4 regions of the Stutzerimonas stutzeri genome follow, and region 4 is predicted to be linked to each of the others. Evidence: predicted binding sites of a transcription regulator. Region 4 holds the regulator's gene; each other region holds the start of a gene.
The links. Region 4 encodes FliA, which starts transcription of late flagellar genes. Its sites were predicted from a motif close to CTAAAGTTTNNNNNNNNNNNGCCGNTAA; they were not measured.
Positions count from the first base shown of each region.

Region 1: a site for FliA is predicted at 2,040-2,067, ahead of SM130_RS02705 (methyl-accepting chemotaxis protein). Genes of this name have one in related genera too.
Region 2: a site for FliA is predicted at 6,034-6,061, ahead of SM130_RS16195 (flagellar protein MotY). Genes of this name have one in related genera too.
Region 3: a site for FliA is predicted at 6,069-6,096, ahead of SM130_RS12750 (methyl-accepting chemotaxis protein). Genes of this name have one in related genera too.

Region 1 is NZ_CP139348.1:614,003-622,019, forward strand. It holds gene SM130_RS02690 (GNAT family N-acetyltransferase) at 1-512, opposite strand, end outside; gene SM130_RS02695 (urease subunit gamma) at 514-816, opposite strand; gene SM130_RS02700 (urease accessory protein UreD) at 960-1,793, opposite strand; gene SM130_RS02705 (methyl-accepting chemotaxis protein) at 2,101-4,095, shown strand; gene urtE (urea ABC transporter ATP-binding subunit UrtE) at 4,209-4,907, opposite strand; gene urtD (urea ABC transporter ATP-binding protein UrtD) at 5,077-5,946, opposite strand; gene urtC (urea ABC transporter permease subunit UrtC) at 5,943-7,022, opposite strand; gene urtB (urea ABC transporter permease subunit UrtB) at 7,135-8,017, opposite strand, start outside.
Region 2 is NZ_CP139348.1:3,527,720-3,535,736, forward strand. It holds gene SM130_RS16160 (RnfABCDGE type electron transport complex subunit D) at 1-838, shown strand, start outside; gene rsxG (electron transport complex subunit RsxG) at 841-1,617, shown strand; gene SM130_RS16170 (electron transport complex subunit E) at 1,614-2,327, shown strand; gene nth (endonuclease III) at 2,338-2,976, shown strand; gene SM130_RS16180 (PA3496 family putative envelope integrity protein) at 3,085-3,264, shown strand; gene gloA (lactoylglutathione lyase) at 3,318-3,710, opposite strand; gene SM130_RS16190 (argininosuccinate synthase) at 3,806-5,023, opposite strand; gene SM130_RS16195 (flagellar protein MotY) at 5,083-6,000, opposite strand; gene pyrC (dihydroorotase) at 6,164-7,207, shown strand; gene rnt (ribonuclease T) at 7,204-7,878, shown strand; gene thrC (threonine synthase) at 7,988-8,017, opposite strand, start outside.
Region 3 is NZ_CP139348.1:2,829,784-2,837,800, forward strand. It holds gene fabB (beta-ketoacyl-ACP synthase I) at 1-1,098, shown strand, start outside; gene sstT (serine/threonine transporter SstT) at 1,164-2,402, opposite strand; gene SM130_RS12745 (methyl-accepting chemotaxis protein) at 2,572-4,182, opposite strand; gene SM130_RS12750 (methyl-accepting chemotaxis protein) at 4,388-6,013, opposite strand; gene SM130_RS12755 (DUF3859 domain-containing protein) at 6,179-6,652, opposite strand; gene SM130_RS12760 (amidohydrolase family protein) at 6,715-7,740, opposite strand; gene SM130_RS12765 (OsmC family protein) at 7,977-8,017, shown strand, end outside.
Region 4 is NZ_CP139348.1:1,781,303-1,789,319, reverse strand. It holds gene motD (flagellar motor protein MotD) at 1-117, opposite strand, end outside; gene SM130_RS08240 (flagellar motor protein) at 123-863, opposite strand; gene SM130_RS08235 (protein-glutamate methylesterase/protein-glutamine glutaminase) at 880-1,995, opposite strand; gene SM130_RS08230 (chemotaxis protein CheA) at 2,049-4,211, opposite strand; gene SM130_RS08225 (protein phosphatase CheZ) at 4,223-5,017, opposite strand; gene SM130_RS08220 (chemotaxis response regulator CheY) at 5,041-5,415, opposite strand; gene fliA (RNA polymerase sigma factor FliA) at 5,490-6,215, opposite strand; gene fleN (flagellar synthesis regulator FleN) at 6,233-7,060, opposite strand; gene flhF (flagellar biosynthesis protein FlhF) at 7,152-8,017, opposite strand, start outside.

The DNA.
Region 1 (8,017 bases), 1.2 Mb from region 4:
CAGCGACCGAACTTGCAGCCGACCTGGCGCATCTGGCCGACGTGGATAAAGCCGAGCTGCTGGTGCATGTGCACCGAGGCGCGGTTCTCGCTTTCGATGAAGGCGACCATCACGTGCTTTTGCAGTTGCCGCGCGCGCTCGATCAGCGCCTTCATCAGGCTGCGGCCGATGCCGCTGCCGCGGTGGTCGGGGCTGACGTACACCGAGTTCTCCACGGTGTGGCGGAAGCCGTCGTGCGGACGCCAGGGGCCGAACGAGGCATAGCCGGCCACCTGGCCTAGCTCGTCAATGGCCACCAGCACCGGGTAATTCTGTTCGTGGCGCTCGGCCAGCCAGGCGCGGCGGTTGTCGAGGTCGACGGTGTGGTCGTTCCAGATCGCCGTGCTGTTCAGCACCGCGTCGTTATAGATATGCAGGATGCCTTCGAGGTCGGCATCCATGGCGTCACGTATCTGCACGTTGAGTTCCTTCAAAGCGGGTCTGGGGTCTTCGCAGTAGACATTGACCGACATTTCAGGCGATTGGTTGATGCACGGTGACCAGCTTGGTGCCGTCCGGGAACGTGGCTTCGACCTGAATTTCCGGAATCATTTCCGGCACGCCTTCCATGACCTGCTCACGGGTCAGCAGCGTGGTGCCGAAGTGCATGAGATCGGCGACCGTCCGGCCGTCGCGTGCGCCTTCGAGCAGCGCGGCGGAGATATAGGCCATGGCTTCCGGGTAATTGAGCTTCACCCCGCGCGCCAGGCGGCGTTCGGCCACCAGGCCGGCGGTGAAGATCAGTAGCTTGTCTTTCTCTCTTGGCGACAAATCCATAACAACTCCAGTCGTAGGGTGGATGTCGCTTTCACATCCACCGGCTCGTGGCGGCAAACCACGCAGCGTTTTATTCAGGGCAGCGTGCACATAGGCGCGCCCGCGTAGGGTGGGCAACGGCGCAAGCCTTGCCCACCGATTGTTCAAGTACTCCAGATTCGTGGCGGTACGGCCTCGCGCCCCAGCAGTGCCGGCCGCAACAGCCGCCACAGTGCGATCAGCCAGGCGCGGGCATGCAGCGCTTCGTCGGCCAGGCAGCGCGCCACCACCAGGCCGGGTAGCTGGGTCAGGTCGCCGCGCACGCGGCTGGGCAACTCGCGGCAGCGTTCCATCAGCTCGGCATCGATCTCGCCGCTGACGATCAGGGTCGCAAACACCGAACGCCCGTCGAGGCCGATCGGCGAATCCAGCAGGCCGTCAGCGCCGGCGATGCGCTGGCGTTCGTGCCAGATCAGCTGTTCGTCGCGGCGGATATCCAGGCGCGCCTGGAAATGCCCGGCGTCGAAGCGCTCGCCTGCGGCCGGTCGCCCCAGCGCGACCATATCCCAATAGAACAGCCGCGCATCGCCTTCCAACTCGATGCGGGTATTCAATTCGGCCTGCGCCGCGGAGTAAACAATCGTTTCCTGCGGCAGCCATTCCAGCGTGGCACCGGCTTCGACGCGCAGGTGCACGTCCTGAAATGCCGGGCCTGCCGCGCGATACCACTTGGCCGCGCCGGGGCTGGTCAGCTGCGCCCAGGCACCGGCTGCGACATGGGCACTGATATCCAGCCGATCACCGCCGGCGATGCCGCCCGGCGGATGCACGATGATGTGCTGACAGACTTGCGGCCCTTCGGGGTAAAGGTGTTTCTGCACCCGTAGCGGCCCGCTGTGGCGACGCAGCACGGGACGCGTTGTTTGCCCGAACGCGGCGTAGCGGAGGCTAAGCTCCGCTTCCCAGCATGGGGAGAACGACGAATTCGCTGCAGTCATGATCGGCACGCGTTGGATGATGTTGGTTGGACTTCAGCAATAGTCGTGCCTCCTGCGCCATTGCGGTGCAGAAGAGTCGTCGGGCCTTCGGGTATCAACGATGTGATCCGCAGGCTGACCTGTGCTTGGTGCGCAGCGACGTGCACCAGGTTGGCGCGCCACATCGCAGTGGTGGATGTTTTGCCCAGTTATGGTGCGCCGGGTCGCTTCGATGCCCGACCGCCCGTCGCACCATTCCTTCTGCTACTCAATGCTGTGGGCGACCGGCCGTAACCCTGCATAACGTAGGTTCTCGCGGAGTTGTTGCATGTCCTTTATTCCCACCCGTATCGCCTCGCGAATGACGCTTGGTGTTCTCGTTCTGCTGCTGTTCACGGCACTGGCCATTTTCGCGGTCATGACATTGGGCGGTAAACCACGGCTCGTCGCCACGGGAACGGCCGCAGCCGAGCAGTCGGTCAGTGCCCTGGCCCGGCAGCTGACCGTGCAACTCAGCCGTATCGAAGGGACCACCGCGGCCATAGCGCACCTGGCTGAGACAATGCCCAATGAAGCGTCGCTGGCGATGTCGGTGTTGCCGAACCTCATTGACGGCAAAGGTGATGAGGCGATTGCAGGCGGCGGTTTGTGGCCGGAGCCCAATGCGTTTACCCCCGGTGTCGAGCGGCGCAGTTTTTTCTGGGCACGTAACGACCGCGGTGGGCTGGACTATTCGAATGAATACAACGCGCTACAGACACCGGCCTACCACGCCGAGTCGTGGTACAGCGATGCTCGCTCGGCAACGTCCGGACGCTGTGTTTGGTCTGACGGTTATCTGGACACGGTCAGCGGCGTGGCAATGACCACCTGCAGCGTCCCTTACAAGCGCGGGGGTTCTTTTGCCGGTGTTGCCACCCTCGACCTCAAGCTGGATGGCCTGGCCAGTTTCCTCGAAGCAAATGGTGGCGTGACTGGAGGCTATGCCTTCGCACTCGATCAGGCCGGCAACCTGCTGTTCTTTCCTGGTGTAAAGGCAAGCGGCGGCCTGCCGACAATCGGCGATCGCGTGCGTGAGCAGCCTTGGCTAAGGCCCATTGCCGACGCCATTGCCGCCCGCGGTGCCGGGGATATCACGCTGTATCTCGAGCACGACGGCCTGGTGAATGGCCCGGCCTACGTGACGCTGGAAACCATGGAGGGCACGGGTTGGCGCGTTGGCCTGGTCACCCCTGAGGCGAACGTTACCGGCCTTGCTGACGAGCTGACCACGCAGATGCTGCTGCTCCTGCTTCCATTGCTGGCCGTGCTGCTGGGCGTCGCCTGGTTGGCAGGCAGGCGCCTGCTGGCGCAGCTTGACGAAACTACCGGCCAGATCGAGCGGCTCGGGCAGGGCGGTGGACGCGATGATGCGCAGCTCGAGGTACGTCGCGCTGATGAGCTCGGTGCGCTCCGGGCCGCGGTCAACCGCTACGCGGGCTCGCTGCGCGAAATGCTGCGGCGCATTGGCGACGAGTCGGCGAGCCTCGAACGGCAGGCCGATGATCTGGCGCGGCTGTCGATCGGCCTGGCTGATCGAGCTGAGGCGCAGCGACAGGACAACACCTTGCTGGCAACTGCTATCACTGAAATGTCCGCCAGCGCGGCGGAGGTTGCGCATAACACTACCGATTGCTCGGATACGGCCCGTCATTCGCTGGCGACCGCTGAGCAGGGGCAGGGGCAGGTGCAGCGCAACAGCGAAGTGATCGGGGGGCTGGCTGGCGAAATCAACCAGGCCGCCTCGGCGATCACTCAGTTGGGCTCGGACATCGAGCGGGTCGGTAGCGTACTGGACGTCATCAAATCCATCTCCGAACAGACCAACCTGCTGGCCCTCAATGCGGCCATCGAAGCGGCGCGAGCGGGCGAGCAGGGCCGCGGTTTTGCAGTGGTCGCCGACGAGGTGCGGACCCTGGCGGGCCGAACCCAGAGTTCTGCCAACGAAATCCAGCAGATGATCACCCAGCTGCGCCAGGCGTCCGCTCAAGCGGTATCGACCATGCAGGCCGGCGCCCAGCGTACGCACGAGGCCGTGCAGCAAGCCGATAGCGTCGCAGGCACGCTGGGCAATACAGTGACCAGCTTCGACGATATTGTTCAACGGGCGCAGCAGATTGCCGTGGCTGCGCAGCAGCAAAGCCATGTAACCCAGGAAATCAACGAGCTGGCCGTACGCATCCACACCGCCAGCGAGGAGGGCGCGCGTGACGCTGCCACGCTGCGCGAGCTTGGCCAGGGCATGCAGGCAATTTCGCAACGATTGGCTGGTATGAGTCGCTGATCAGGTACGGTCCGCGGCATATGCGCCGCTTGGGTCAGTGCTCCGCACGCAGCAGCCCCGCCTTGTGCGGGGCTTTTTATGGCTGCAGCGAGGCTGCGCTCAGAACGGCCGTGTTAAATCGCTACCAATCCCCGCACACCTTCGGCTTCCATGGTCTCGCCGCGGCCCTGCTGGACGATTTCGCCGCGGCTCATCACCAGATATTGATCAGCCAGCTCGGCGGCGAAGTCGTAGAACTGTTCGACCAAAAGGATCGCCATGTCACCACGGGCAGCGAGCTTCTTGATCACCATGCCGATCTCCTTGATCACCGAGGGCTGGATGCCTTCGGTGGGCTCGTCGAGGATCAGCAGGCGCGGCTTGCTGGCGAGGGCGCGGCCGATGGCCAATTGTTGCTGCTGGCCACCGGAGAGGTCGCCGCCGCGGCGGTGCTTCATTTCCTTGAGCACCGGAAACAGCTCGTAGATAAACTCGGGCACTTCCTTGGCTTCTTTGGCGCTGAAGCGGGATAAGCCCATCAGCAGGTTTTCCTCGACGGTGAGGCGGCCGAATATCTCCCGCCCCTGCGGCACATAGGCGATGCCGGCATGCACGCGTTGGTGCGGTTTGAAGCCGGTGATCGGCTTGCCTTCCCAGCTCACCGCGCCTTCCTTGGCCGGAATCAGGCCCATCAGGCACTTGAGCAGGGTGGTCTTGCCGACGCCGTTGCGCCCGAGCAGGCAGGTCACTTCGCCGACCTTCGCCTCGAACGACAGCCCGCGCAGGATATGGCTGCCGCCGTAGTATTGATGCAGTTGCTGGACTTGCAGCATGTGCGACTCCTTCACTTTGGTGGATAAGCCGCTGGCGTTATCCACCCTACGATTAGGTTTGCGTTGATGCGGGCATGGGCGTTCGGCGGGCGTAGGGTGGATGACGCTTTACCCATCCACCGTGGACTGCCACAGGCGGAAAAAACGCGTTATCGACCCTCCTGATCAATCACCGTCCCAGATACACCTCGATCACCCGCTCATCCGCCTGCACCTGTTGCAGCGAACCCTCGGCCAGCACCTGGCCCTGATGCAACACGGTGACGTGATCAGCGATGGTTTCGACGAAGCCCATGTCGTGCTCGACCACCATCAGCGAGTGCTTACGTGCTAGCGACTTGAACAGCTCGGCGGTGAATTCGGTTTCGGCGTCGGTCATGCCCGCCACCGGCTCGTCGAGCAGCAACAGCTGGGGCGATTGCATCAAGAGCATGCCGATCTCGAGGAACTGCTTCTGCCCATGCGACAGCAACCCGGCCGGGCGATGGCGCGACTGGTTGAGGCGGATAGTCTCGAGTACTTCGTCGATGCGGTCCTTCTGCTCGCCGGAGAGTTTGGCTCGCAAACTCGCCCACACCGACTTGTCGGTTTTCTGCGCCAGCTCGAGGTTCTCGAACACGCTGAGCGCCTCGAACACTGTAGGTTTCTGGAACTTGCGGCCGATGCCGGCCTGGGCGATGTCCACCTCGCTCATGCGGGTCAGGTCCAGAGTTTCGCCGAACCAGGCGCTGCCGCTGACCGGGCGCGTCTTGCCGGTGATGACATCCATCATGGTGGTCTTGCCGGCGCCGTTGGGGCCGATGATGCAGCGCAGTTCGCCGACGCCGATGTACAGGCTGAGGTCCGTCAGCGCCTTGAAGCCGTCGAAGCTGACGCTGATGTCTTCCAGGCTGAGGATGGTGCCGTGGCGCACGTCCAGGCCTTTCTCGGCCACTCGGCCAAGGCCGATGGCATCGCGGGTCAGGCCGCCGCCGGTGGGGTCGAAGCCGTCGATGACGGCGCTGCCGTCGATGACGGCGCTGCAAGGTACGGTTTTCATCCTTCGCCCCTCCGCTTGATAAGGCCGATGACGCCCTTGGGCAGGTACAGGGTGACCACGATGAACAGCGCGCCGAGGGCGAACAGCCAGTATTCGGGGAAGGCCACGGTGAACCAGCTCTTCATGCCGTTGACGATGCCGGCGCCGAGCAGCGGGCCGATCAGCGTGCCGCGCCCACCGAGGGCGACCCAGACGGCCGCCTCGATGGATTGCGTCGGCGCCATTTCGCTGGGGTTGATGATGCCGACCTGCGGCACATAGAGCGCCCCGGCCAAGCCGCAGAGCACAGCGGACAGGGTCCAGATGAACAGCTTGTAGCCGCGCGGATCGTAGCCGCAGAACATCAGCCGGTTTTCCGCATCACGCAGCGCCGTCAGCACCCGGCCGAACTTGCTGCGCGCCAGGCGCCAGCCGAGATACAGGCTGCCGACAAGCAGGACCACTGTGGCGAAAAACAGCGTGGCGCGGGTCGCCGGGGCCGAAATCGAAAAGCCGAGAATGGTCTTGAAGTCGGTGAAGCCGTTGTTGCCACCGAAACCGGTCTCGTTGCGGAAGAACAACAGCATCCCGGCGAAGGTCAGCGCCTGGGTCATGATCGAGAAGTACACGCCCTTGATCCGCGAGCGAAAGGCGAAGAAACCGAACACGAAGGCCAGTACGCCCGGAACCAGCACCACCAGGCACATCGCCCAGAGGAAACTCGAGGTGCCGTACCAGTACCAGGGCAGCTCGTTCCAGGCGAGAAAGCTCATGAACGCCGGCAGACCCTCGCCGGCGCTCTGGCGCATCAGGTACATGCCCATGGCGTAGCCGCCGAGAGCGAAGAACAGCCCGTGGCCGAGGGACAGCAGCCCCGCGTAACCCCATACCAGATCCAGCGCCAAGGCGACGATGGCGTAGCAGAGAATCTTGCCGACCAATGTGAGCGTGTAGGCCGAGACGTGGAAGGCATTGTCCGCGGGCAGCAGGTGCAGCAGCGGCATGGCCAGCAGGACGACAAGTACGATGACGAGCGCGACGGCGGTGACTTTCGGACCGGCTTTCTGCGCGGCCGTGAGCGTGAGTGGCTGGTTCATGGCCGAGCCTCATTGATCTGGAGCGAGCTTGCTCGCGAAAGGGGGCGTGACACTGCGGCGACATTTGTGGCCAGGGCCGCTCCCGCGGGAGCTGTAAGGACGAGGATGGCGTTCAATCGATCACCCTCCCTTTCAGCGCGAACAACCCTTGTGGCCGCTTCTGGATGAACAGAATGATCAGCGCGAGGATGAGGATCTTGCCCAGTACTGCACCGATCTGCGGTTCGAGAATCTTGTTGGCGATGCCGAGGCCGAAGGCGGCGAAGATACTACCGGCCAGCTGACCGACGCCGCCGAGCACGACCACCAGAAAGGAGTCGATGATGTAGCTCTGGCCGAGGTCCGGGCCGACGTTGCCGATCTGGCTCAGCGCCACACCGCCAAGCCCGGCGATGCCTGAGCCGAGGCCGAACGCCATCATGTCGATGCGCCCGGTCGGCACGCCGCAGCAGGCAGCCATGTTGCGGTTCTGCGTCACGGCGCGCACGTTGAGCCCCAGGCGGGTCTTGTTCAGCAGCAGCCAGGTCAAGAGCACCACGAACAGTGCGAAGCCGATGATCACCATGCGGTTGTAGGGCAGCACCAGGTTCGGCAACACCTGCAACCCACCAGACAGCCAGGCCGGGTTGGCGACCTCGACGTTCTGCGCACCGAACAGCACACGCACCAGTTGGATCAGGATCAGGCTGATACCCCAGGTTGCCAGCAGGGTTTCCAGCGGGCGGCCGTAGAGGTGGCGAATCACGGTGCGTTCCAGTGCCATGCCGATCACAGCGGTGACGAAGAACGACACCGGCAGCGCCACCAATGGATAGAACGCCAGGGCCTCGGGCGCGAGACGCGCCATCAGCACCTGCACCATGTAGGTCGAATAGGCGCCGAGCATCAGCATTTCGCCGTGGGCCATGTTGATTACGCCGAGCAGGCCGAAGGTGATAGCCAGTCCCAGCGCGGCGAGCAGCAGGATCGAACCCAGCGACAGGCCGCTGAAGGCC
Region 2 (8,017 bases), 1.7 Mb from region 4:
GCGCCAGCGCCCGGTAGGCTTCTTTCTCCGCGATGGTAGCGTTCTGGTAACCGCGGTTTTGCTGGCCCTCGCGCTGCCGCCCTACTCACCCTGGTGGCTGACACTGATCGCCACCGGCTGTGCTGTCGTTTTCGGCAAACAGCTTTATGGGGGACTCGGCCAGAACCCCTTCAACCCGGCGATGATTGGCTACGTAGTAGTGCTGATCTCCTTCCCAGTCGAAATGACTACATGGCCCGTACCGCACAGCGTCGGGCTGAGTGCCGGCCTGCAGCACATCCTCGGTATTGCCTCGCTGCCCGATGGCTGGACCCAGGCGACGGCGCTCGACGCCCTGAAAGTGAACAACAGCCTGACCATCGACGAACTGTGGAGTAACCCGGCGTTCGGTCACTTCGGCGGCATCGGTTCGGAAGTCGTGAACCTGGCGTTTCTGGCTGGCGGCCTGTTCCTGTTGCACAAACGGCTGTTCAGCTGGCACGCACCGGTCGGTATGCTCGGCGCCCTGCTGTTGATGAGTCTGGTGTTCTGGAACGGTTCGGGCTCCGATAGCAACGGCTCGCCGCTGTTCCACCTGCTCAGTGGCGCGACCATGCTCGGTGCGTTCTTCATCGTGACCGATCCGGTCAGCAGCGCCACCAGCCCGCGTGGACGCCTTATTTTCGGCGCTGGCGTCGGCATTCTGGTGTACGTCATCCGCGCCTGGGGCGGCTATCCGGACGGCGTCGCCTTCGGCGTCCTGCTGATGAACCTGGCAGCACCCACCATCGATTACTACACCCGCCCGCGCACCTACGGCCACCGCAAGGCCGAGCGCGGCTTCAAGCTGGGCGAATGACCATGATGCTTCCGGAAATCAGCCGTTCAATGCTGAAGAACGCCGCGGTGCTGGGCCTTTTCGCAATCGTCACGGTCGGCGCGGTGACGCTGCTTCAGCAGGGCACCGCCGAACGCATTCAGGCCGCCGAGCGCGCTGCGCAAGTACGCGCGCTTGGCGAGATTCTGCCGGCTGGCAGCTACGACAATCACCTGCTCGATAACAGTGTGCTGATTCAGGACCACCTGCTCGGCAATAGGAGCCCGCTGCCTGCTTATGTCGCGATCAAGGATGGCCGGCCGGCCGCCGTGATCCTCCAGGCCATCGCCCCGGATGGCTACAGCGGCGCCATCCATCTACTGGTGGGCATTCATGTCGATGGCCGCGTCGCCGGCGTCCGTGTCATCGGCCACCGGGAAACTCCCGGCCTGGGTGACAAGATTGAGCTAGCCAAGAGCCCATGGATTCGCAGCTTCGATGGCCGCTCTCTGGATAACCCACAGGATTCGGGCTGGGCGGTAAAGAAGGATCGTGGCGAGTTCGACCAATTCGCGGGGGCCACCATTACCCCGCGTGCAGTCGTCGGCGCTGTGCATCGCGCCCTGCAGTACTTCGATGCGCACAAGGCCGAGCTGCTGGCAACCGACGGTGACTCAGGCGCAGCCGCGACTGGCGATGCTCTGGAAGGCCGCAGCGAGCCAGCCGAGGCGACTGTCCACTCCCGTGCCGGCAGCGCCGCTACCCGCGACGAACTGCATACCACCGAGCCTGATGCCGAGCCGCAAGGGGAACAGCCATGAGTGCACCCAGCTACCGTGAACTGACCGTCAACGGTCTGTGGAAGAACAACCCGGCACTGGTGCAGCTGCTCGGGCTCTGTCCGCTGCTCGGCGTCAGCAACTCGGCCGTCAATGCGCTCGGGCTTGGCCTGGCGACCATGCTGGTACTGACCTGTTCGAACATCGGTGTATCGCTGGTGCGCGGGGTGGTCAATACCGCGGTGCGTCTGCCGGCCTTCGTGATGATCATCGCCGCCCTGACCACCTGCATCGAGCTGTTGATGCAGGCCTTCACCTACGAGCTGTACCAGATTCTCGGCATCTTCATCCCGTTGATCACGACTAACTGCGTCATCCTTGGACGCGCTGACGGTTTCGCAGCCAAACATAATCCGCTCATTGCGGGCTTCGACGGCCTGGTCATGGGCGTAGGCTTCTGCCTCGTGCTGGTAGTGCTCGGCGGCTTGCGCGAACTGTTCGGCACCGGCGCCCTGTTCGCCAATATGCACTTGCTGTTCGGCCCCACCGCCAATAACTGGCAGATCACCCTGTTCAGCGACTACAAGGGCTTTCTACTGGCCATTCTGCCGCCTGGCGCATTCATCGTGCTCGGGCTGCTGATCGCCCTGAAGAATCGTATCGACCAACAGCTCGCAGAGCGCGCCCGCGCAGCGCAACCCGTCGCTCCGGCCGCCAGCCGCCGCGTACGCGTCACTGGCGTGATCGAGTGAGCCTGACTGGATGAACTCCGAAAAACGCCGGGAGATCTTTCGCCGCCTGCACGAAGACAACCCCGAGCCAAAGACCGAGCTTGCATACAGCACACCCTTCGAGTTGCTGATCGCGGTGATCCTCTCAGCCCAGGCCACCGATGTCGGCGTCAACAAGGCCACCGTAAAGCTCTATCCGGTGGCCAACACCCCAGAGGCAATCTATGCGCTCGGCTACGACGGGCTCTGCGAATACATCCGCACCATCGGCTTGTATCCGAGCAAGGCCAAGAACGTCATCGAGACCTGCCGCATCCTGATCGAAAAGCATGGCAGTCAGGTTCCAGATAATCGCGAAGCACTGGAATCCCTCCCCGGCGTGGGCCGCAAGACCGCTAACGTGGTGCTGAACACCGCATTCCGCCAATTCACCATGGCGGTGGATACCCACATTTTTCGGGTCAGCAACCGCACCGGCATCGCCCCAGGCAAGAATGTCCTGGAGGTCGAGCGCAAGTTGATCCGCTTCGTGCCAAAGGATTATCTGCTCGATGCCCACCATTGGTTGATCCTGCACGGACGCTATGTCTGCAAGGCGCGCAAGCCGCAATGTGGCAGCTGCCGGATAGAGGATCTGTGCGAATACAAGCACAAGACTTCCGACGATTGAGTGGGCCAGCGAAAAGCTTGCACCCCGATTGAAAAAAACTTTTTTACCGGCCTCGAAATTGCGGCTATAAGGTGCGCCAAGAGCGCCCCGTAGCCGTGGAGTGAACAAGTGGCCGAGAAAGAAGATATTCAGATAGAAGACGATTTCATCGCCGAAGATGACGACGAGAGCAGCGAAGCGCCCGTCGAGGTCGCCAAGACCAATCTGACCAAACGCCGGATCATCGACAACCTTCTCGAGGAACGCCGCCTGCAAAAGCAGTTGAACGACTTCGACTTCGATTCATAAACGAAAAAGCCCCGAAAGGGGCTTTTTCATATCCGCTTCTCCATGCCCGCCGATCAGTCAGCGCGCTTGGGCGACAGCAACTCGATCTTGTAACCATCCGGGTCCTCAACGAACGCCAGAATGCTGGAACCATGCATCATTGGCCCCGGCTCACGGGTAATCTTGCCACCGCGCGCCCGGATATCTTCGCAGGCCTTGTAGACGTCCTCGACCTCAAGGGCGATATGGCCGTAGCCGTTGCCCAGTTCGTAAGTCTCGACACCCCAGTTATGGGTCAGCTCGATCACGCTGTTGTGCGCCTCGTCACCGTAGCCGACAAACGCCAGGGTGAACTTGCCGTCTGGATAGTCTTTGCGGCGCAACAGGGTCATGCCCAGTACTTCGGTGTAGAAGGCGATGGACTTCTCCATATCGCCGACACGCAGCATGGTATGCAGCAGTCTCATGATTCAAGTCTCCTCGTTCGGCGGCGCTTGTGGCATTGCAGAAAGTACAACCCCGGCACGTGGCCGGGGTCGGTTGGCTCAGGCGCGCCAGCTTATCAGAACTGGGTACGGCCCTTGCCTGCAGCGATGCGCATACGCAGTGCGTTGAGCTTGATGAAGCCGCCCGCGTCCGCTTGGTTGTAGGCGCCGCCGTCCTCTTCGAAAGTCGCAATATTAGCGTCGAACAGCGAATCATCAGACTTGCGGCCGACGACGATGACGTTGCCCTTGTAAAGCTTCAGGCGCACTACGCCGTTCACGTTTACCTGGGAGGCGTCGATCATCTGCTGCAGCATGCTGCGCTCCGGGCTCCACCAGTAGCCGTTGTAGATCAGGCTGGCGTACTTGGGCATCAGCTCGTCTTTCAGGTGCGCGACTTCGCGGTCCAGAGTGATCGACTCGATGGCGCGGTGGGCCTTGAGCATGATGGTGCCGCCGGGCGTCTCGTAGCAGCCGCGGGACTTCATGCCGACGTAGCGGTTCTCGACGATGTCCAGACGGCCGATCCCGTTCTCGCCACCGATGCGGTTCAGCTCGGCCAGTACCTGAGCCGGGGACATGTCCTTACCGTCGATGGCGACGACATCGCCCTTGCGGTAGGTCAGCTCGATATAGGTCGGCGCATCTGGAGCCGCCTCGGGAGAGACAGTCCATTTCCACATATCCTCTTCGTGCTCGGTCCAGGTGTCTTCCAGCACACCGCCCTCGTAGGAGATGTGCAGCAGGTTGGCATCCATGGAGTACGGCGATTTTTTCTTGCCGTGGCGCTCGATCGGGATGGCGTGCTTTTCGGCGTAATCCATCAGTTTCTCGCGCGAAAGCAGATCCCATTCGCGCCAGGGAGCAATCACTTTGACGCCCGGCTTGAGCGCATAGGCGCCCAACTCGAAACGAACCTGATCGTTGCCCTTGCCGGTAGCTCCGTGGGAGATGGCGTCGGCACCGGTTTCGTTGGCGATCTCGATCAGGCGCTTGGCGATCAACGGACGGGCGATGGACGTACCCAGCAGGTATTCGCCTTCGTACACGGTATTGGCGCGGAACATCGGGAAGACGAAATCGCGGACGAACTCTTCGCGCAGGTCATCGATGTAGATTTCCTTGACGCCTAGAGCCTGCGCCTTGGTGCGCGCCGGCTCGACTTCTTCGCCCTGGCCGAGGTCGGCGGTGAAGGTCACCACTTCACAGTTATAGGTGTCTTGCAGCCACTTGAGAATCACCGAGGTGTCCAGGCCACCGGAATAGGCCAGAACTACCTTCTTAACGTCCGCCATGCCATCAGCTCCACGGGTTGTACGGAAAGCCTGCGATTCTACCGGTCATGGGCTGGCTTTTACAGGGGCGCGCCGTTGGGCGGCGCCTCAGATGCCGGCGCGGCGGCAGTCGATGGCGCCGGAGGCGCAACTTCCCGCGCAAGGCGCAAGGTCACTCGGCGATTCTTCGCGCGGTTGGCCTCGCTGCTGTTGGCCACCAACGGATAACGCTCGCCATGAAAGCGCAACGTGATCTGCGCTTCCGGCACTCCGTTGGCGACCAAATATTCCTGCACCGCCAGTGCGCGGCGACGTGACAGATCGCGATTGAGGAGTCGGTTGCCGCTATTGTCGGAGTGGCCGTCCAGTTCGACGCGGTTCACGCTGGGGTCGGCGCGCATGTACTGCAAAATAATGTCGAGCTTGGCGCGGCCCAACGGATCGAGCGCCACGTCGCTGCTGGGAAAGCCGATTTGCGACTGCCGAAGCTGATCGAAGTTGACCGGCAACAGCTTGGCCGTGCAGGCGCGGTAGTCCTCGTAAGCCTTGCCGAAACGCGCCGGCAACAGACGAATCTCCAGCGTATCGCCGCCATGCAGGGTGCGATGCCGCACCACCGGGCTGCGCCCCTCGAGCAGACCGGCAAGCAGCCGTCCGGCCTGCAGCTGAGTACTGTTGAACGGAATCTCGCCTCCGGCTACCGACACCACGCCTAGATTGATGTCGCCGCGGGAAGGCTGCCAGGGTGCAGCGGCCGCAAGCAGGGTCGCCGAACCGGCACCAAGCCAGCGCTCGGGCGAATGAAGACGGAAGACCGCCTGCTCGCCAGCGCGGCGTACAAACTCTCCACTGCCGAACCCCGCGATCGGCTGGCTCAACCGGCACTCGAACTGATCCCCCTCCACCTGCCATTGCACCCGCTCCAGCCGGGTCTGGAATGTCAGGGCGTTGGCCGGTGAAGCGAGCAGGCACAACAGTACGAGGGGGCGCAGGCGCACGATGAACTCCGAGAGGATGCGTATTCCTTCTTGGTATCGGTGCCCTGTCGGCAAACTTGAGCGATTAGCCGCCAGCGACCCGGCTTCGCAGACGAAGGCAAGATGCCGCGCCCGGGCTTTTCCGGTAGCATTCGCGCACGTTTCACCCGCCTGGAAAGCCCGCATGTCCGACCGACTCACCCTGCTGCGCCCCGACGACTGGCACATTCATCTGCGCGATGGCGCCGTTCTGCCTCATACCGTCGCGGATGCTGCTCGCCAGTTCGCCCGCGCCATCATCATGCCGAACCTGGTGCCGCCAGTACGCAACGCTGATGAAGCCGAAGCCTATCGTCAGCGCATTCTCGCGGCCCGGCCGGCGGGCAGTGCTTTCGAGCCGTTGATGGTGCTCTACCTCACCGACAGCACCAGCCCCGACGATATCCGCCGGGCCAAGGCTAGCGGCTTCGTTCATGCAGCGAAGCTCTATCCGGCCGGGGCGACCACCAACTCTGCCTCTGGCGTGACCGCTATCGACAATATCTTCGGTGTGCTGGAAACCATGGCCGAGGTCGGCCTGCCTCTGTTGGTGCATGGTGAAGTCACTCGCAGCGAAATCGATATCTTCGATCGCGAAAAGTATTTCATCGACGAGCAGCTGAGCCGGGTCACCGCGAAGTTCCCGACACTGAGAGTGGTGTTCGAGCACATCACCACCCGCGATGCCGTGGAATTCGTCCAGGCCGCCGGCAGCAACGTCGGCGCCACCATCACAGCCCATCATCTGCTGTACAACCGCAATCACATGCTGGTCGGGGGCATTCGTCCGCACCTGTTCTGTCTGCCGGTGCTCAAGCGCAACGTCCATCAGGAAGCACTGCTGGATGCCGCCACCAGCGGCAGCCCAAAATTCTTCCTTGGCACCGACTCTGCACCGCACGCACAACATGCCAAGGAAGCCGCCTGTGGTTGCGCAGGCTGCTATACCGCCCATGCGGCCATCGAGCTGTACGCCGAAGCCTTCGAGCAGCGTCAGGCACTGGATAAGCTGGAAGCCTTCGCCAGCCATTTCGGCCCGGACTTCTACGGCCTGCCACGCAATACCGCACAGATCACTCTGGTACGCCAAGAGTGGGACGTACCGGCCAATCTGCCATTTGGCGAACAGATCGTCGTACCGCTGCGCGCCGGTGAACGGTTGCACTGGCGTCTGGAGGCAAGCGCATGAGTGAAGAACACTTCGAAGACGAGCTCGAGGAGCATCTGCCCGGCAAAGCTCGTTCGCCTATGGCGCGGCGCTTTCGTGGCTTCTTGCCCGTAGTGATCGACGTGGAATGCGGTGGCTTCAACAGTGCGACGGACGCCCTGCTGGAAATCGCTGCGGTCACCATCGGCATGGACGAACAAGGCCTGCTCTACCCTCAGGACACCCTTTTCTATCGTGTCGAACCGTTCGTCGGCGCCAACATTGAACCCGCTGCACTGGAGTTCACCGGGATCAAGCTTGATCATCCGCTACGCATGGCCGTACCAGAGTCGCAGGCTCTGACCGATATCTTCCGCAGCGTACGCAAGGCGGTGAAATCGGCCGGCTGCAAACGCGCCATTCTGGTGGGTCACAACAGCAGCTTCGACCTCGGCTTCCTCAATGCAGCGATCGCCCGCTGCGAGATCAAGCGAAATCCATTCCACCCCTTCTCCAGCTTCGATACCGCTACCCTCGCCGGCCTCGCCTATGGCCAGACGGTGTTGGCAAAGGCCTGCCAGACTGCCGGTATCGATTTTGACGGGCGCGAAGCACACTCGGCCCGTTATGACACCGAGAAAACCGCGGAGCTGTTCTGCGGCATCGTCAATCGCTGGCGCGAAATGGGCGGTTGGGAAGAATTCGACGAATAATGGACGGCCATTGAAGTAGGCCGGGCGGCGGACTACTTCGAATCTTCAAACTGCCGTCGATGTAAAAAAAGGCCAGTCATTGACTGGCCTTTTTTGTTTAACCGCAGCGTTAAAGCGGCTTGCCGCGGTTGCCGTGCTG
Region 3 (8,017 bases), 1.0 Mb from region 4:
GACATGGGGCTGCGCAGCCAGGTTTCCGGCTCCGTTAACCTGAATCTGGAAGAGCTGATCGACCGCAAGGTCCTGCGCTTCATGGGTGACGCTGCCGCCTACGCTTATCTGGCGATGGAGCAGGCTGTGAAAGACGCCGGCTTCAGCCTCGATGACATTTCCAACCCACGCATCGGCCTGGTGGCCGGCTCGGGCGGTGCTTCGACCATCAACCAGATGGAAGCTATCGACATCCTGCGCGAAAAGGGCGTCAAACGCATCGGCCCATACCGCGTACCGCGCACCATGAGCAGCACCGTTTCCGCCTGCCTGGCCACGCCGTTCCGCATCAAGGGCATCAACTACTCCATCGCTTCGGCCTGCGCCACCAGCGCGCATTGCATCGGCCATGCCATGGAACAGATCCAGATGGGCAAGCAGGACGTGGTCTTTGCCGGTGGTGGTGAGGAAGAGCATTGGAGCCAGAGCTGCCTGTTCGACGCCATGGGTGCGCTGTCCAGCCAGTACAACGGAACGCCGGAAAAAGCCTCCCGCGCCTACGACGCCAAGCGTGACGGTTTCGTCATCGCCGGCGGTGGCGGCATGGTGGTAGTCGAAGAGCTGGAGCATGCGCTCAAGCGCGGCGCCAAGATCTATGCAGAAATCGTCGGCTACGGCGCCACTTCCGACGGCTACGACATGGTCGCACCGAGCGGTGAAGGCGCGCTGCGCTGCATGCAGCAGGCGATGTCCACCGTCGATACCACCATCGACTATCTCAACACCCATGGCACCTCCACCCCGGTGGGCGATGTGGCCGAGATCAAGGCCGTGCGCAACATGTTCGGCGACAAGATCCCGACCATCAGTTCGACCAAGAGCCTGTCTGGTCACTCGCTGGGGGCCGCTGGCGTCCACGAAGCGATCTATTCGATGCTGATGATGGAAGGCAACTTCATTGCTGGCTCGGCCAACATCGAAGAGCTGGATCCGGAAGTTGCCGACATGCCGATTCTTCGCGAAACCCGCGAGAACGTGCAGCTCGACACCGTGATGAGCAACAGCTTCGGCTTCGGTGGCACCAACTCGACTCTGGTGCTGCGCCGCTACAAGGCGTGAGTCAGGTCAGCGACACATGAAAACGGCGCCCTCGGGCGCCGTTTTCGTTTCCGCATCAAGGCCGATCAGGCGTGTTGTTCATCGCTCGCATCGATATCGCCATGGGCGATACACGAGGCAGCGGTAAAGAGCACATCGGTGGAAGAATTGAGCGCTGTTTCAGCCGAGTCCTGCACTACGCCGATTATGAAGCCCACCGCCACCACCTGCATCGCCAGGTCGTTGGAGATACCGAAAAGGCTGCACGCCAGCGGAATGAGCAATAGCGAACCACCGGCGACACCCGAAGCGCCACAGGCACAGACCGCGGCGAGCAGGCTCAGCAACACGGCTGTGGCAACATCGACCTGAATCCCAAGGGTATTTACCGCCGCCAACGTAAGCACGGTAATGGTAATCGCCGCCCCACCCATATTGATCGTGGCGCCCAGCGGGATGGACACCGAATAGGTGTCCTTGTGCAAACCGAGACGCTGGCAGAGCTGCATGTTCACCGGAATGTTGGCGGCAGAGCTGCGAGTGAAGAATGCGGTGATACCGCTTTCGCGCAGGCAGGTGAACACCAGCGGATATGGATTGCGGCGAATCTGCCAGAAGACGATCAACGGATTCATCACCAGAGCCATGAACAGCATGGCACCGACCAGCACCAGCAGGAGCCGCACGTAGCCCAGCAGCACATCGAAGCCCGATTCAGCCAAGGTGCCAGCCACCAGGCCGAACACACCAAGCGGGGCGAAACGGATCACGATCTTGACGATCAGCGTGACGCCATCGGACAAATCACTGATGAGCCGTCGAGTACTGTCCTGCGCATGGCGAAAGGCAAAACCCAGGCCGATTGCCCAGGCCAGGATGCCGATGAAGTTGCCGTTGAGCAGCGCCCGCACCGGGTTGTCGGCGATGTTGAACAACAGCGTCTGCAACACCGCGGCCACGCCCGAAGGCGGCGTGACATCGGCCACGCCGCCTACCAAGGTAAGCGAGGTGGGAAACATGAAGCTCGCCAGCACCGCGACGGCGGAAGCACTCAGCGTGCCGAGCGCGTAAAGCAGGATGATTGGTCGGATGTGGGTTGGCTGCCCGCGCTTGTGGTTGGCTAGAGAAGACGTTACCAGCACGAACACCAAGATCGGTGCCACCGCTTTGAGCGCCTGCACGAATAGATCGCCGAGCAGCGCCAACGACTTCGCCGCAGCAGGCAGAAACAGGGCAAGCAGAGCCCCGGCGACCAGTCCAACGACGATCTGGGCAACGAGGCTGGTACGACTGATGAAGCGGATGAATCGAGGCATATCGGACATAGGCGCGTCTCGCAGCTAGGAAGGAACGACCCAAGAATGGCCATTCCTGCCATGGAAAAACGCGGGATGGTACGCCGCTAGCCCGCCCATGCCCAGCGTTCTACTGTCACGGGCGGCCAAAAGCGGATCGCCGCCGGCAGCAGGCGCCGTTGCGGCGCCCCTACGAACATCAGACCTGGAAGCGCGCCACGAGATTGTTCAGGTCGATTGCCAGCCGCGCCAACTCCTGACTGGCCGCGCTGGTCTGATTGGCACCCGCCGAAGACTGCAGCGACAGATCGCGAATATTGACCAGGTTGCGATCCACCTCGCGGGCGACCTGCGCCTGCTCCTCCGACGCGCTGGCAATCACCAGGTTGCGCTCGCTGATCTGGCTGATCGCGCTGGCGATGCCATCAAGCGCCTCCCCGGCGGCGCGCGCGAGTTCCAGTGTGGTCCTGGCGCGCTCGTTGCTCAGCTGCATCGCGTGCACGGCTTTGTCGGTCCCCAGATGCACGTCGCCAATCATCTGTTCGATCTCCTGGGTCGACTGCTGGGTGCGATGCGCCAGTGCACGGACTTCATCTGCCACCACGGCGAAACCACGCCCCGCATCCCCGGCCCGCGCCGCCTCGATCGCAGCATTGAGGGCAAGGAGATTGGTCTGTTCGGCGATCGAACGAATCACATCCAGCACCTTGCTGATATCGCGCACCTGACCGGCGAGGCGCTCGACCTCGGTGGCCGTCTGGGTGACGTCATCAGCCAGCATTCCGATCGAGTCGACAGTGCGGATTACCTGCTGACGCCCGTGTTGCGCCGTTTCATCGGACTCTCGGGACGCTTCAGATGTAGCCACCGCATTACGTGCCACTTCGTCCACGGCAGTGGTCATTTCATTCACCGCGGTCGCGGCCTGCTCGATTTCGTGATTCTGCTGGTGCAGGCCGCGGGTGGAGTCTTCGGTTACCGCGTTGAGCTCTTCCGCCGCAGAGGCGAGCTGTCGCGACGAATCGCTGATCGACTGGATGGTACTGCGAAGATTGCCCTGCATGGTTTTGAGCGAATTCAGCAGTTGCGCAGGTTCGTCGCTACCCTGGACGTCGAGCGTCTGCGTCAGGTCGCCTTGGGCGACTACCCTGGCCAGTTCCACGGCCTGGTGTAGAGGCCCGACAATACTGCGGGTCAGCACCGTAGCCAAAGCCACGGTCGCTCCCGCGACGATGACCATTGCCAGAATCACGCCATCGAATGCCGTCTCGGCTACCTCGCCGGAAATATCGGCTGCTTCCATGGCGCGATCACGGTTGAATTCCACCAGGGCACGAATGGCTGCCGACGCGTTGCCTGCATGCTGATTGAGTTCACCTCGCGTCAGGGCGATGGCATCCGCATCACGCCCCTGCCCCGCCAGCTCGACGATCTGTCGCTGAATATTCTCGTACTGGTTGAACGATTGCTCAAAGCTCGCCAGTTTGCCGCGTCCCTCAGGGCTCAGGATCAGCCCATCCAAGGTCTTGCGACTCTCGGCCAGGCGCGCCTTGAGTGAGCCGATGGCGGAGACGGCGTCACGCAATTCTGCAGGGTCATCGGTTATGAGCATGCGCAAGGTGGTTGCTCGCAGGCTCATGAATTCATCGTTCACCTGGCCAAGCTGAATGATGCTGGGCAGCCAGCGACTGTCGACCTCTCGCGCCTCTTTTTGCATGGCAGAGATTTCGTATAAGGCGAATCCGCCCAAGAGAAATACCAGCAGCGCGACGATGCCGAAACCTACGCCAGCACGCATTGCAATTTTCATATTCCTGACCATCTAGAACCTCCAACGTCCATTGATAACCATCCTATCGGCGTGGAAATTCCGAACTTGAAAAACGAAAATAAGAAAATGACTTATCAGTCACAGCTCTAGCACGGGCCCTACAAGCACACGAGTGTTACCTGGAAACATCAGCGCATAATCAAAAAAAAGCCCCGGCAAGCGGGGCTTTTTCTGGTTTTGGTAGTCAGACGCGGAAACGCGTCACCAACGCATTGAGGTCTACCGCGAGCCGCGCCAGCTCCTGGCTTGCCGCACTGGTCTGGTTGGCGCCTGCCGAGGATTGCAGCGACAGGTCACGGATATTGACGAGATTCCGATCCACTTCGCGGGCAACCTGAGCCTGCTCCTCCGAAGCGCTGGCAATGACCAGATTCCGTTCACTGATCTGACTGATTGCGCCGGTGATGCCATCGAGTGCATCGCCTGCAGCCCGGGCCATATCCAGAGTGGTACGGGCCCGCTCGTTGCTGATGTGCATGGCACTTACAGCCTTGTCGGTACCCTGATGGACGCTGCTGATCATCTGCTCGATTTCTGCAGTGGATTGCTGAGTACGGTGCGCCAGGGCCCGGACCTCGTCAGCCACGACAGCAAAACCGCGCCCAGCATCGCCTGCTCGGGCCGCTTCTATCGCCGCGTTCAGCGCCAGCAGATTGGTCTGTTCGGCGATGGAGCGAATCACTTCGAGTACCTTGCTGATATCCCTTACCTGCCCGGCCAGGTGCTCCACCTCGCCAGCGGTATTGGTGACGTTGCTGGCCAGCAGATTGATCGACTCGACCGTCTGCATGACTTGTTCGCGCCCACGCAGCGCAGTGTCACTGGACTCCTGAGAAGCCTCGGACGTGGCGACGGCATTGCGCGCCACCTCGTCGACCGCGGCAGTCATCTGATTGACGGCAGCAGCTGCCTGCTCGATCTCATGGTTCTGCTGGTGCAAGCCGCGCGTCGAATCCTCGGTTACGGCATTGAGTTCTTCAGCTGCCGAAGCAAGCTGATTGGATGATTCGGCGATGCCTTGGATTGTCCCGCGCAAACTACCTTGCATGGTTTTGAGCGCGTTCAACAGACGCGCCGGCTCATCCTTGCCTTCTACAATGAAATCAACAGTCAGGTCGCCAGCAGCGATGCGCTCGGCCACCGAGACCGCCAGGCCCAGCGGGCCTACAACGCTGCGCGTGAACATCCAGGCAAGCAGCACGGTGAACGCGGCGGCCAGGACGACAGTCGCCACAACCCACGCAAAACCGGTATCGAATTGCATCGATGCACGATCAGCTGCGTTGCCTGCCTCCGTGCTGTTGATACGCTGAAGCTCGTTAAGGGCAGCCGTAACGTTGTCCGCGTGCTCATTGATTGCGCCATTGGTGATCGCCACAGCCTGTGACTGCTCGCCACGACCAACGTGTTCAGTGATGCGCTGCTGCATCGGCAGGTACTGCTCGAAGGCCTGTTTGAAGCGTTGATAGCCCGCCTTCTCTTCCGCGGTAGTCAGCAGCTTGGCGTACTGAGTGTCGCGCTCGAGTACTTCAGATCGCAGCTGGGTTAGACGCTGCGCCGTGCTTTGCAGGATTTGCGGGTCCTCGGCCAATGTCATGCGCAAGGTGAGCGCCCTAATGCGCATTACCGCGATGTTCAGCTCACTGACAGCCATGATGCTTGGCAGCCAATTCTGGTCGATTTCCTTGTTTTCCTTACGCATGTTGGTCATTTGGTTCAACGCGAACAGACCAAGAAACAAGACGAGCAAACCGATCAGGCCAAAGCCAAGGGCGGAACGTTTACCGATAGTGAGGGTGCGAATAGCCATGGGACTACCTTCTCCATGAAATAATGAAACGGCGCCACAACCGTGACCTGCTTCATTATCGGAAGGCTTCCCCGTCACTTTAATATTGGCGCCAACTTTTCGTCTCACCCCAAGGCGCTCACTGACAAACGGTCCGACTGGCCATCAGTCCCTTCAGAATGGCCACTAGTGGCCGGTTACATGGAAGGTTCGCTCGGTCAGCAAGCGATCCCCCTGAAAGACCATCAAGCGCCACTCGCCCGGCACCATCTCATGGGGCTCGGTAAATTCGAATGCCATGACATCTGCTTCAGCTCCCGGCATCAGGCTTTGAACGACCTCGAATTTGTCATGACGCTTGCCATCAGGGGTCACGACACCCGGCGTCAGGTAAAGCAGGGTCAACGGCGTATCACCCTCGCGCTTTCCCACGAGGCGGTAGCGCATGCCAAACTTGCTACCAAGCCGCGCAGGCACGTCTGCAGTCTGACGAATAGATTGATCGCGGCGGCTCAAAACACGTTCTCCGGGCTCGAATTCCTTTTTGGCAGTTTCGAAGACTCCGTATTCGATGTCCCCGACTATCTCCACCTGCGCTTGCGCCGCGGAAACGCTCAGTCCCAGCACCAACACCGCTAGCGTCCAACGAGAAAACGACATGACCTGCTCCGACATATTTGAAGCAGGCAGGTTATGACGTGACGATTACAGGCTCATGACGATCAGCGCAGGTCAGCCTGCCGTTTGCGGGGCAGCAGGGCAAGAAAGTTGTCGCGCGCGACACCCTGTGCCACAGCCTCCGGCAATGCATCGAGAAAAGGTGCGAAGGCATGCATGCCAGTAGCGAGATTGTCGAAACGACCGACCACATCGGAGCCGATCACGAAGCGCGTGGGATGGCGCTCCACCAGCTCGACCCACTTCGGATCCGGGCGCTCGTTTTCGTCCAGCAAGTACGGCTTGAGCATGGTCCAGGACAGATCGATATACAGGTTCGGATAGTCATCCAGCAGACGACTGACCGTCTCGTGCAGAAACGTCAGTTTCTCCTGATGCCGATGCAGTTCCATGCTGGTTCCCGCATGCGCCCAGATGAAGCGCGTATGCGGATGATTGCGCAGCGGCTCTTCCAGCTCGACGAGGTACAGCGGGTTGCGCTCGCGCTTGGAGGTGATGTTGGAATGCAGCATCACCGGAAGATCGAACTCGGCGGCAAGGTGATAGACCCTGGCCAGCGCCTCGTTGTTGGCCCGCGGCGTATCACCTTCGGTCAGCGCAGTGACGTCGTCGTGGCGGGTAAAGATTTCACCCAGGCCCTGCCAGAGGCCTGGATGCAGCTCTAGCATCCGGCGAATATGCGCATCGGCATTTTTGTCATTCGGGTTGAAGCCGGACAGAAAGGGATGGAAGCGCTTGCGCTGCCGTTCATCCAGCTCCTCCAGTGCCGCTGCGACCAGCACATCGGTCGCGCTGTACCAGTACACCGGTGCATCGTCACCGGCGTAATAACGCGGGCGCTTGGGCTCGTTTTCGTGCCACTTCTTCGCAACAGGAATGCCACTGATCATCACATGGTCGATGCTGCCGGCGTCCATCGCCGCCAGCAGCTTCTGCATGCCATCGGTTTCCTGGAAGAAGTCGACATAGTGCAGATGCGCGTCGCTATAACGGTAGTCGCGCTCTTGCGCCGCGAGGATGGGCGAGAAAACAAAGAGCGCGGCGAGGGAGATAATTCTAGGAATGTACAAAGCGCGGTCCTCCTGACAGCCAGCGAGTAGACCGTCAGCATGCATCACCGTTCAGACACATCGAACAGCAAGCGTATCGCCATCTTGCATTTCCACCCGACCGTTATACCCCCAGTAGTATTTGATCACGGTCAAATCGGTAGCCCTGAGTCGCCGCTAGTATCGCCAGACATCATCCAATGCGCAGCGCGACGCCATGCGCACCATCGTCGGTTGATCAGTGAAGGAACAACACCATGCCAATCAAAACCATCAGCGCTCACGGAGAGTTGAATGC
Region 4 (8,017 bases):
CGAGGAAATCGAGTACATGACGACGAAGAACGCGAACAGCAGCGTGATGAAGTCAGCGTAGGAAACCAGCCAACGCTCATGATTTTCGTGCTCTTCCGGGGGTCTGCGTCTGGCCATGGCGCTCAGTCCATGAAGCCTTGCAGCTTCATCTCAATGGAACGCGGATTTTCGCCCTCAGCGATGGACAGGACACCTTCGAGCAACATCTCGCGGTACGCAGTCTGACGCTGGACAACGCTCTTCAATTTGTTGCCGACCGGTAGTACCAGCAGGTTGGCAAGCGCGACGCCATAGATGGTCGCAACGAACGCCACGGCAATGCCGCTACCGAGCTGACTGGGATCGGCCAGGTTACCCATGACATGGATCAACCCCATCACCGCACCGATGATGCCGACAGTCGGCGAATAGCCGCCCATCGCGTCGTACACCTTGGCTGCACGCAGGTCACGGCTTTCCTGGGTGTAGAGATCGACTTCCAGAATGCTGCGGATGACCTCAGGCTCGGCACCATCCACTAGCAGCTGCAAACCTTTACGCGCGTAAGGATCAGGCTCCGTCTCGGCAACTGGTTCGAGGCCGAGCAGCCCCTCTTTTCGAGCTGTGTTGCTCCAGGTGGTGACCATCAGGATGCCACGAGCGAGATCGATGCGCGGCGGGAAGAATATCCAGCGGCCGATGCTTATCGCTCGCATGAAAACGGCGATGGGCGTCTGCAACAACACCGCACCCAACGTGCCGCCGAGCACGATCAGCGCGGCAGGGCCGTTGAGCAGAGCCGATATATGTCCACCCTCCAGGAAGTTGCCCCCGACGATGGCGACGAACGCCAGCAACAGCCCGATGAGGCTGAGCACGTCCATTAGAAGCAGCCCCTCATCAAATGCAGGCCTCGGCGAGATTGCGGCCGATGTCGTCAAGCCCGAAAACCGCATCGCTCAGGTTGGCTTTGACCACGGCCATCGGCATGCCGTAGATCACGCAGCTCGCTTCATCCTGAGCCCATACCTGGCTGCCACTCTGCTTGAGCAGACGCGCACCTTCACGGCCGTCTGCGCCCATACCGGTCAGCACCACCGCGAGCACCTTGTCGTGGAACGACTTGGCCGCAGAACCAAACGTGACGTCAACGCAGGGTTTGTAATTGAGGCGATCGTCGCCCGGCAGGATACGCACCGCACCGCGGCCATCAATCATCATCTGCTTGCCGCCCGGTGCCAGCAGCGCGAGGCCGGGACGCAGCACGTCGCCATCCTCGGCTTCCTTGACGCGAATACGACAGAGCTTGTCCAGACGGTCAGCGAAGGCCTTGGTAAACGCGGCCGGCATGTGCTGGATGAGCACGATCGGCGCCGGAAAATTCGCCGGCAACTGGGTTAGTACGCGCTGCAGCGCCACAGGACCACCGGTTGACGTACCGATCGCAACAAGCTTGTACGCCTTGCGCTTGGGCGCAGGCGAACGGGCCGCCGGCGCCGCGGGCACGGGCGCCGTACTGCCGGCCCGCGACGCTGACGCCGCCAGTGTCGATGTAGCACCACGCGGAGGCACAGTCGGCACGCTGGCACTCGACGTGCAGAACGTGCTGTAGCGGCGATTGCTGCGCGATACGGTATGGACCTTCTCGCACAGCAGTTGCTTGACCTTTTCAGGGTTGCGCGAGATGTCCTCGAAATTCTTTGGCAGATAGTCCACGGCGCCGGCGTCCAGCGCATCGAGGGTGACTCGTGCGCCTTCGTGCGTCAGCGAGGAGAACATCAGCACGGGTGTCGGACAACGCTGCATGATCTGCCGCACCGCCGTGATGCCATCCATCATTGGCATCTCGTAGTCCATGGTCACGACATCTGGCTTGAGCGCCAGCACCTGATCGATCGCCTCACGTCCGTTTGTGGCGGTGCCGACGACCTGGATATTGGAATCAGAGGATAGGATTTCCGAGACGCGCCGGCGAAAGAAGCCGGAATCGTCGACGACCAGGACCTTGACTGCCATACATCACTCCTAGCGGCAGCGCGCCCTTCTGTGGGCAGCGCTGCCTGACTGAATCAAATCCGGCGTGCGTACCGCTTGAGCATGCTCGGAACATCGAGAATCAGAGCGATGCGGCCATCGCCGGTGATGGTTGCGCCGGACATCCCGGGCGTACCTTGCAGCATCTTGCCCAGCGGCTTGATGACCACCTCCTCCTGACCCACCAGCTGATCGACGACAAAGCCGATGCTCTGGTTGCCGACACTGAGGATGACCACGTGACCTTCACGCTGCTCTTCCTGAGACGCATCGTGGATCAGCCAGCGCTTGAGGTAGAACAGAGGCAGTGCCTTGTCGCGCACTATCACCACTTCCTGGCCGTCCACTACGTTGGTGCGCGAAAGATCGAGGTGGAAAATCTCGTTGACGTTGACCAGCGGGAAGGCGAAGGCCTGATTGCCGAGCATGACCATCAGGGTCGGCATGATTGCCAACGTCAGAGGCACCTTGATCACCACCTTCGAGCCTTGGCCCTTGGTGGAGAATACGTTGACGGTACCGTTGAGCTGGGAAATCTTGGTCTTGACGACGTCCATGCCGACACCGCGGCCAGACACGTCGGAAATCTCGGTCTTGGTCGAGAAACCAGGCGCGAAGATCAGGTTGTAACATTCCAGATCGCTCAGGCGATCCGCTGCGTCCTTCTCCAGCATGCCTTTTTCGACCGCTTTGGCGCGCAGGATATTGGCGTCCATCCCCTTGCCGTCATCACTGATGATCAGCAGGATGTGATCGCCTTCCTGTTCGGCGGACAGCACGACCCGACCGGTGCGCGGCTTGCCAGCGGCTTCGCGCTCTTCAGGCATTTCGATGCCATGGTCGACCGCGTTGCGCACCAAGTGCACCAGCGGGTCGGCAAGCGCCTCGACGAGGTTCTTGTCGAGGTCGGTTTCTTCACCGACCAGCTCGAGATTGATCTCTTTCTTCAGGCTGCGCGCCAGATCACGGACCAATCGCGGGAAACGGCCGAAAACCTTCTTGATCGGCTGCATGCGGGTCTTCATCACCGCGCTCTGCAGGTCGGCAGTTACCACGTCGAGGTTGGACACAGCCTTGGCCATGGCCTCGTCGCCGCTGTTGGAGCCCAGGCGTACCAGACGGTTACGCACCAGCACCAGCTCACCAACCATGTTCATGATTTCATCGAGGCGCGCAGTATCGACGCGCACCGTCGTTTCGGCTTCGGCTGGCGGTTTCTCAGCCGGCGCCGCAACGGCAGGCTTGCTGACCGCTGCCGCCTTAGCTGGAGCTGCAGCGCGAGCGGGCTCTGGCTTGGGCGTCGGCTTGACTGGTGCAGGCGCCGCGGGTTCGACAGCTGCCACATCGGCAGCGGCAGGCTCGAACTTGCCTTTGCCGTGCAGCTGATCGAGCAAGGCTTCGAACTCGTCGTCGGTGATCTCGTCACCGGCCTTCGCTGGCGCCGCGCTTACTGGCGCAGCGGCCGGAGCGGCTTCGAACTTGCCTTTGCCATGGAGCTGATCGAGCAGCGCCTCGAACTCGTCATCGGTAATTTCATTACTGACCGGCGCGGCGACCGCGTCCGGCTCGGTGGGTGTCGTCGCGTCTGCTGCGGCAGCGAACTGGCCTTTACCATGCAACTGATCGAGCAGCGACTCGAACTCGTCGTCGGTAATCTCGTCCGTTACCGGAGCGTGTTCGGCCTCGGCTGCTGCCGGCACGCTGGCGGGCGACTGAATGGCATCGAGCAGCTGTTCGAACTCGGTATCGACAGCTTCGGCCTCGGCAGGGATCTGAGCCTCGACCGGCGCCGCCGGAGGATTGGCGGCAGCCGGCTCAGCCAGACGCGCTAGAGCAGCGAGCAGCTCACGTGAGGCTGGAGTCGGTTCGACGCGCTCGCGAACCTGGCTGAACATTTCGTTCACGGCATCGAGTGCCTGCAGAACGACATCCATCAGTTCGGAATCGACGCGACGCTCACCCTTGCGCAGGATGTCGAAGACGTTTTCGGCGATATGGCAGCACTCCACAAGCTCATGAAGCTGAAGGAAGCCTGCACCGCCCTTGACCGTATGGAACCCGCGAAAAATCGCATTGAGCAACCCCGTGTCATCAGGGCTGCTTTCCAGCTCCACGAGTTGCTCGGACAATAGTTCGAGAATCTCGCCGGCCTCTACCAGGAAGTCCTGGAGGATTTCTTCATCGGCGTCGAAGCTCATATTCACTTCCCCTAAAAGCCCAGGCTTGAAAGCAGATCATCGACATCGTCCTGGCCGGAAACGACATCTTCACGCATATCGGCATGCATCTGCGGACCTTCACCCTTGGAAGGTTCTTTTTCTTGTTTTTGCTTTTCCTGCTCGGCGCGCATCGCTTCGCGGTCGTGCTGGATTCCAGCCACACGATCAACCTGCCCTGCCATCAACACAAGATTGAGCAGGTTGCTTTCGAGTTCGGTGATGAGACGAGTCACCCGCTTGATCACTTGACCGGTCAGGTCCTGGAAATCCTGCGCCAGCATGATTTCACTGAGGTTCTGTGACAGCTGTGAGCCATCGTTCATGCTGCGCTGGAGATAGTGGTCGATGCGCTTGACCAGGTCGCGGAACTGCTCGGCGTTCATTTCGCGGCGCATGAAGCGCTGCCAATCAGCCGTCAGGCTCTGCGCCTCATAGCTCACGTAGTTCACCAGCGGAGCGGACTCCTCCACCAGGTCCATGGTGCGATTGGCGGCCTTCTCGGTCATCTCAACCACATAGGACAGCCGATCGGTCGCGTCGGTAATCGGTGACGGATCGCCTCCGGTCGCGCATGTATCCATCTCGAGCTTGACGATGGCGTTGTGCAGCTCACGCGTGAGCTTGCCAACCTCCAGGTAGATCCCGTGATTGCGCACCTGATTGAGTTCGTTGAACATCTGCGTCGCTTCATCGAAGCGGCCCTGTTGCAGACTTTCGATCAACTTGGGTGCATGAGTCTTCAGAGTCGCTTCGAACTCTGCCAGGCTTTGGTCTGCTTGCGTCATAGTGCCCTCGCGGCGTTGCTGCTTCAGCCGTTGACGCGCTCGAAGATCTTCTCGATCTTCTCCTTGAGCACCTGGGCAGTGAAAGGCTTGACCACATAGCCATTAACCCCGGCCTGTGCCGCTTCGATGATCTGATCGCGCTTGGCTTCGGCCGTCACCATCAGTACCGGTAGGTTCTTGAGGCGTTCGTCGGCGCGCACGGTGCGCAGCAGATCGATACCGCTCATGCCCGGCATGTTCCAGTCAGTGACCAGGAAGTCGAAGTTGCCGCTCTTGAGCATCGGCAGTGCGGTAGTGCCGTCATCCGCCTCGGCGGTGTTGGTGAACCCCAGATCACGCAGGAGGTTCTTGATGATTCGTCTCATCGTCGAGAAGTCATCGACGATGAGGATTTTCATGTTCTTGTCCAAGTCGACCTCCGTAAGTCCCAAAATGCCTCAGCAAACCGAGCACGTCATACCGCAAACAATCGTCAATTGGCGCGCCATTCACCGAGACGTGCACGCAACCGCGCAGCACACTGGCTATGCAACTGGCTCACGCGCGACTCGCTGACCCCCAGCACCTGCCCAATTTCCTTCAAATTCAGTTCTTCGTCGTAGTACAGCGACAGCACCAGCTTTTCACGCTCGGGCAGGTTCGCAATAGCATCGGCCAAAGCCTGCTGAAAGCGCTCATCCTCAAGGTCACGAAAGGGCTCCGGGTGGGTACTGGCGGCGTCATCCTCGAACTCGCCGTGCTCACCCTCCTGCAGCAGATCGTCAAAGCTGAACAGGCGACTGCCTAAGGTGTCGCCGAGAATGCCGTAATACTCATCGAGACTTAGCTTAAGTTCGGCCGCAACTTCATGATCTTTAGCGTCGCGCCCGGTTTTCGCCTCGATAGTACGAATTGCCTCGCTGACCATGCGCGAATTGCGGTGCACGGAGCGTGGCGCCCAGTCACCCTTTCGCACTTCGTCCAGCATCGTGCCGCGGATGCGGATACCCGCATAGGTCTCGAAACTGGCACCTTTGCCGGCGTCGTATTTCTTCGCTGCTTCCAGCAGTCCGATCATTCCAGCCTGAATCAGATCGTCTACCTGCACGCTGGCAGGCAGACGCGCCAAAAGGTGGTAAGCGATTCGCTTGACCAACGGCGCGTACTGATCGATCAGGCGGTACTGCGCATCCTTTGCCTGAGCCTTGCTGTAATACATAGCGGATCCGGCACCTGTCATTCGTGGCTTTGAGAAGCGGGGCTTATGAGCCGCTCTACGAAGAATTCGAGATGACCACGCGGCGTCGCGGGCAGTGGCCAGGTATCAATCTTCTGCGCGATAGCCTTGAACGCCAACGAGCATTTCGAACGCGGGTACGCCTCATAAACCGCACGCTGCTTCTGTACTGCCTTGCGCACCGCCTCGTCGTACGGCACGGCGCCCACGTACTGCAGCGCCACATCGAGAAACCGTTCAGTAACTTTGGTCAACTTGGCGAACAGGTTGCGACCTTCCTGCGGCGCATGCGCCATGTTCGCCAGCACGCGGAAGCGGCTGATTCCATAGTCGCGGTTAAGCAGCTTGATAAGAGCATAGGCGTCGGTGATCGAAGTGGGCTCATCGGTAACGACCAGCAACACCTCGTGCGCAGCCCGTACGAAACTGACCACCGAATCGCCAATGCCAGCCGCAGTGTCAATGATTAGCACGTCGAGCTCGTCGCCCAGATCGCTGAATGCTTGAATCAGACCCGCGTGCTGCAGCGATGAAAGCTGCACCATACTCTGCGTGCCCGAAGCGGCCGGCACCACACGGATGCCGCCTGGCCCCTGGATCAGCACATCGCGCAGATCACACTCGCCGGCAATGACGTCGGCCAAGGTGCGCTTGGTGGTCAACCCCAGCAGAACGTCGACGTTGGCCAAACCGAGATCGGCGTCGAGCAGCACTACACGCCGACCCAGATCGGCCAGCGCGAGCGAAAGATTGACCGACACGTTGGTCTTGCCGACGCCACCCTTGCCGCCGGTCACCGCAATCACCTGTACGGGATGCATACCCATGTTCACACGCCTATATCTTGCTGGGGCCTTGCGGCCGTCGATGCGCCCGCATGGCACGCATCTGATTCATTCAGGTACCGCTGTCGCAACTTCATCCGGCCCGCCTTGACGAACCGTTGTACAACCCGGCGAACATATCGGCCATGGTTTCCTCGCTCGGTTCCTCACCGGACTGCAAACTCACCGCACGACTGACCAGTTGGTGACTGCGTGGAAGGTGCAGGTCATCCGGAATCCGGGGCCCGTCGGCGAGGTACGCTATCGGCAAATGCTGGCTGATCGTGAGCCCGAGCACATCACCGAGGCTGCCGGCCTCATCCAACTTGGTCAGGATACAGCCGGCCAGGCCGCAGCGACGATAGTTGTGCCACGCCGCCTTGAGCACCTGGCTCTGACTGGTCGCGGCCAGCACCAGATAATTCTTCGATTTCACACCACGATCCGACAACGCTTCGAGCTGCATGCGCAGCGTCGGATCGCTGGCAGGCAGGCCGGCCGTATCGATGAGGATCACCCGCTTGCGTGCCAGCGGAGCCAGCGTCTTGCTCAACGACTGGCTCGGGTCGATCTGCACGACCGGTACATCGAGAATGCGGCCCAGGGTCTTGAGTTGCTCCTGTGCGCCGATCCGATAATTGTCCATGCTGACCAGCGCGATGTTTTGCGCGCCGTATTTCAATACGTAGCGTGCAGCGAGCTTAGCCAGCGTCGTGGTCTTGCCGACACCTGCCGGGCCTACCAGGGCGATCACGCCACCCTCTTCCAGCGGTTCGTTCTTGCTTACCTTGATTGCCTGAGCCAGGTAGGCCAACACCATCCGCCAAGCCTGGCGAGGCTCGTTGATCCCGGCAACCTTTTCCAACAGGCTACGCGATAGCTCGGCCGGCAAGCCCAGCCGTTGCAGGCGACGCCAAAGGCCGGCCTGCTGCGGACGGCGGCTTTGTTCCTGCCCCCAGG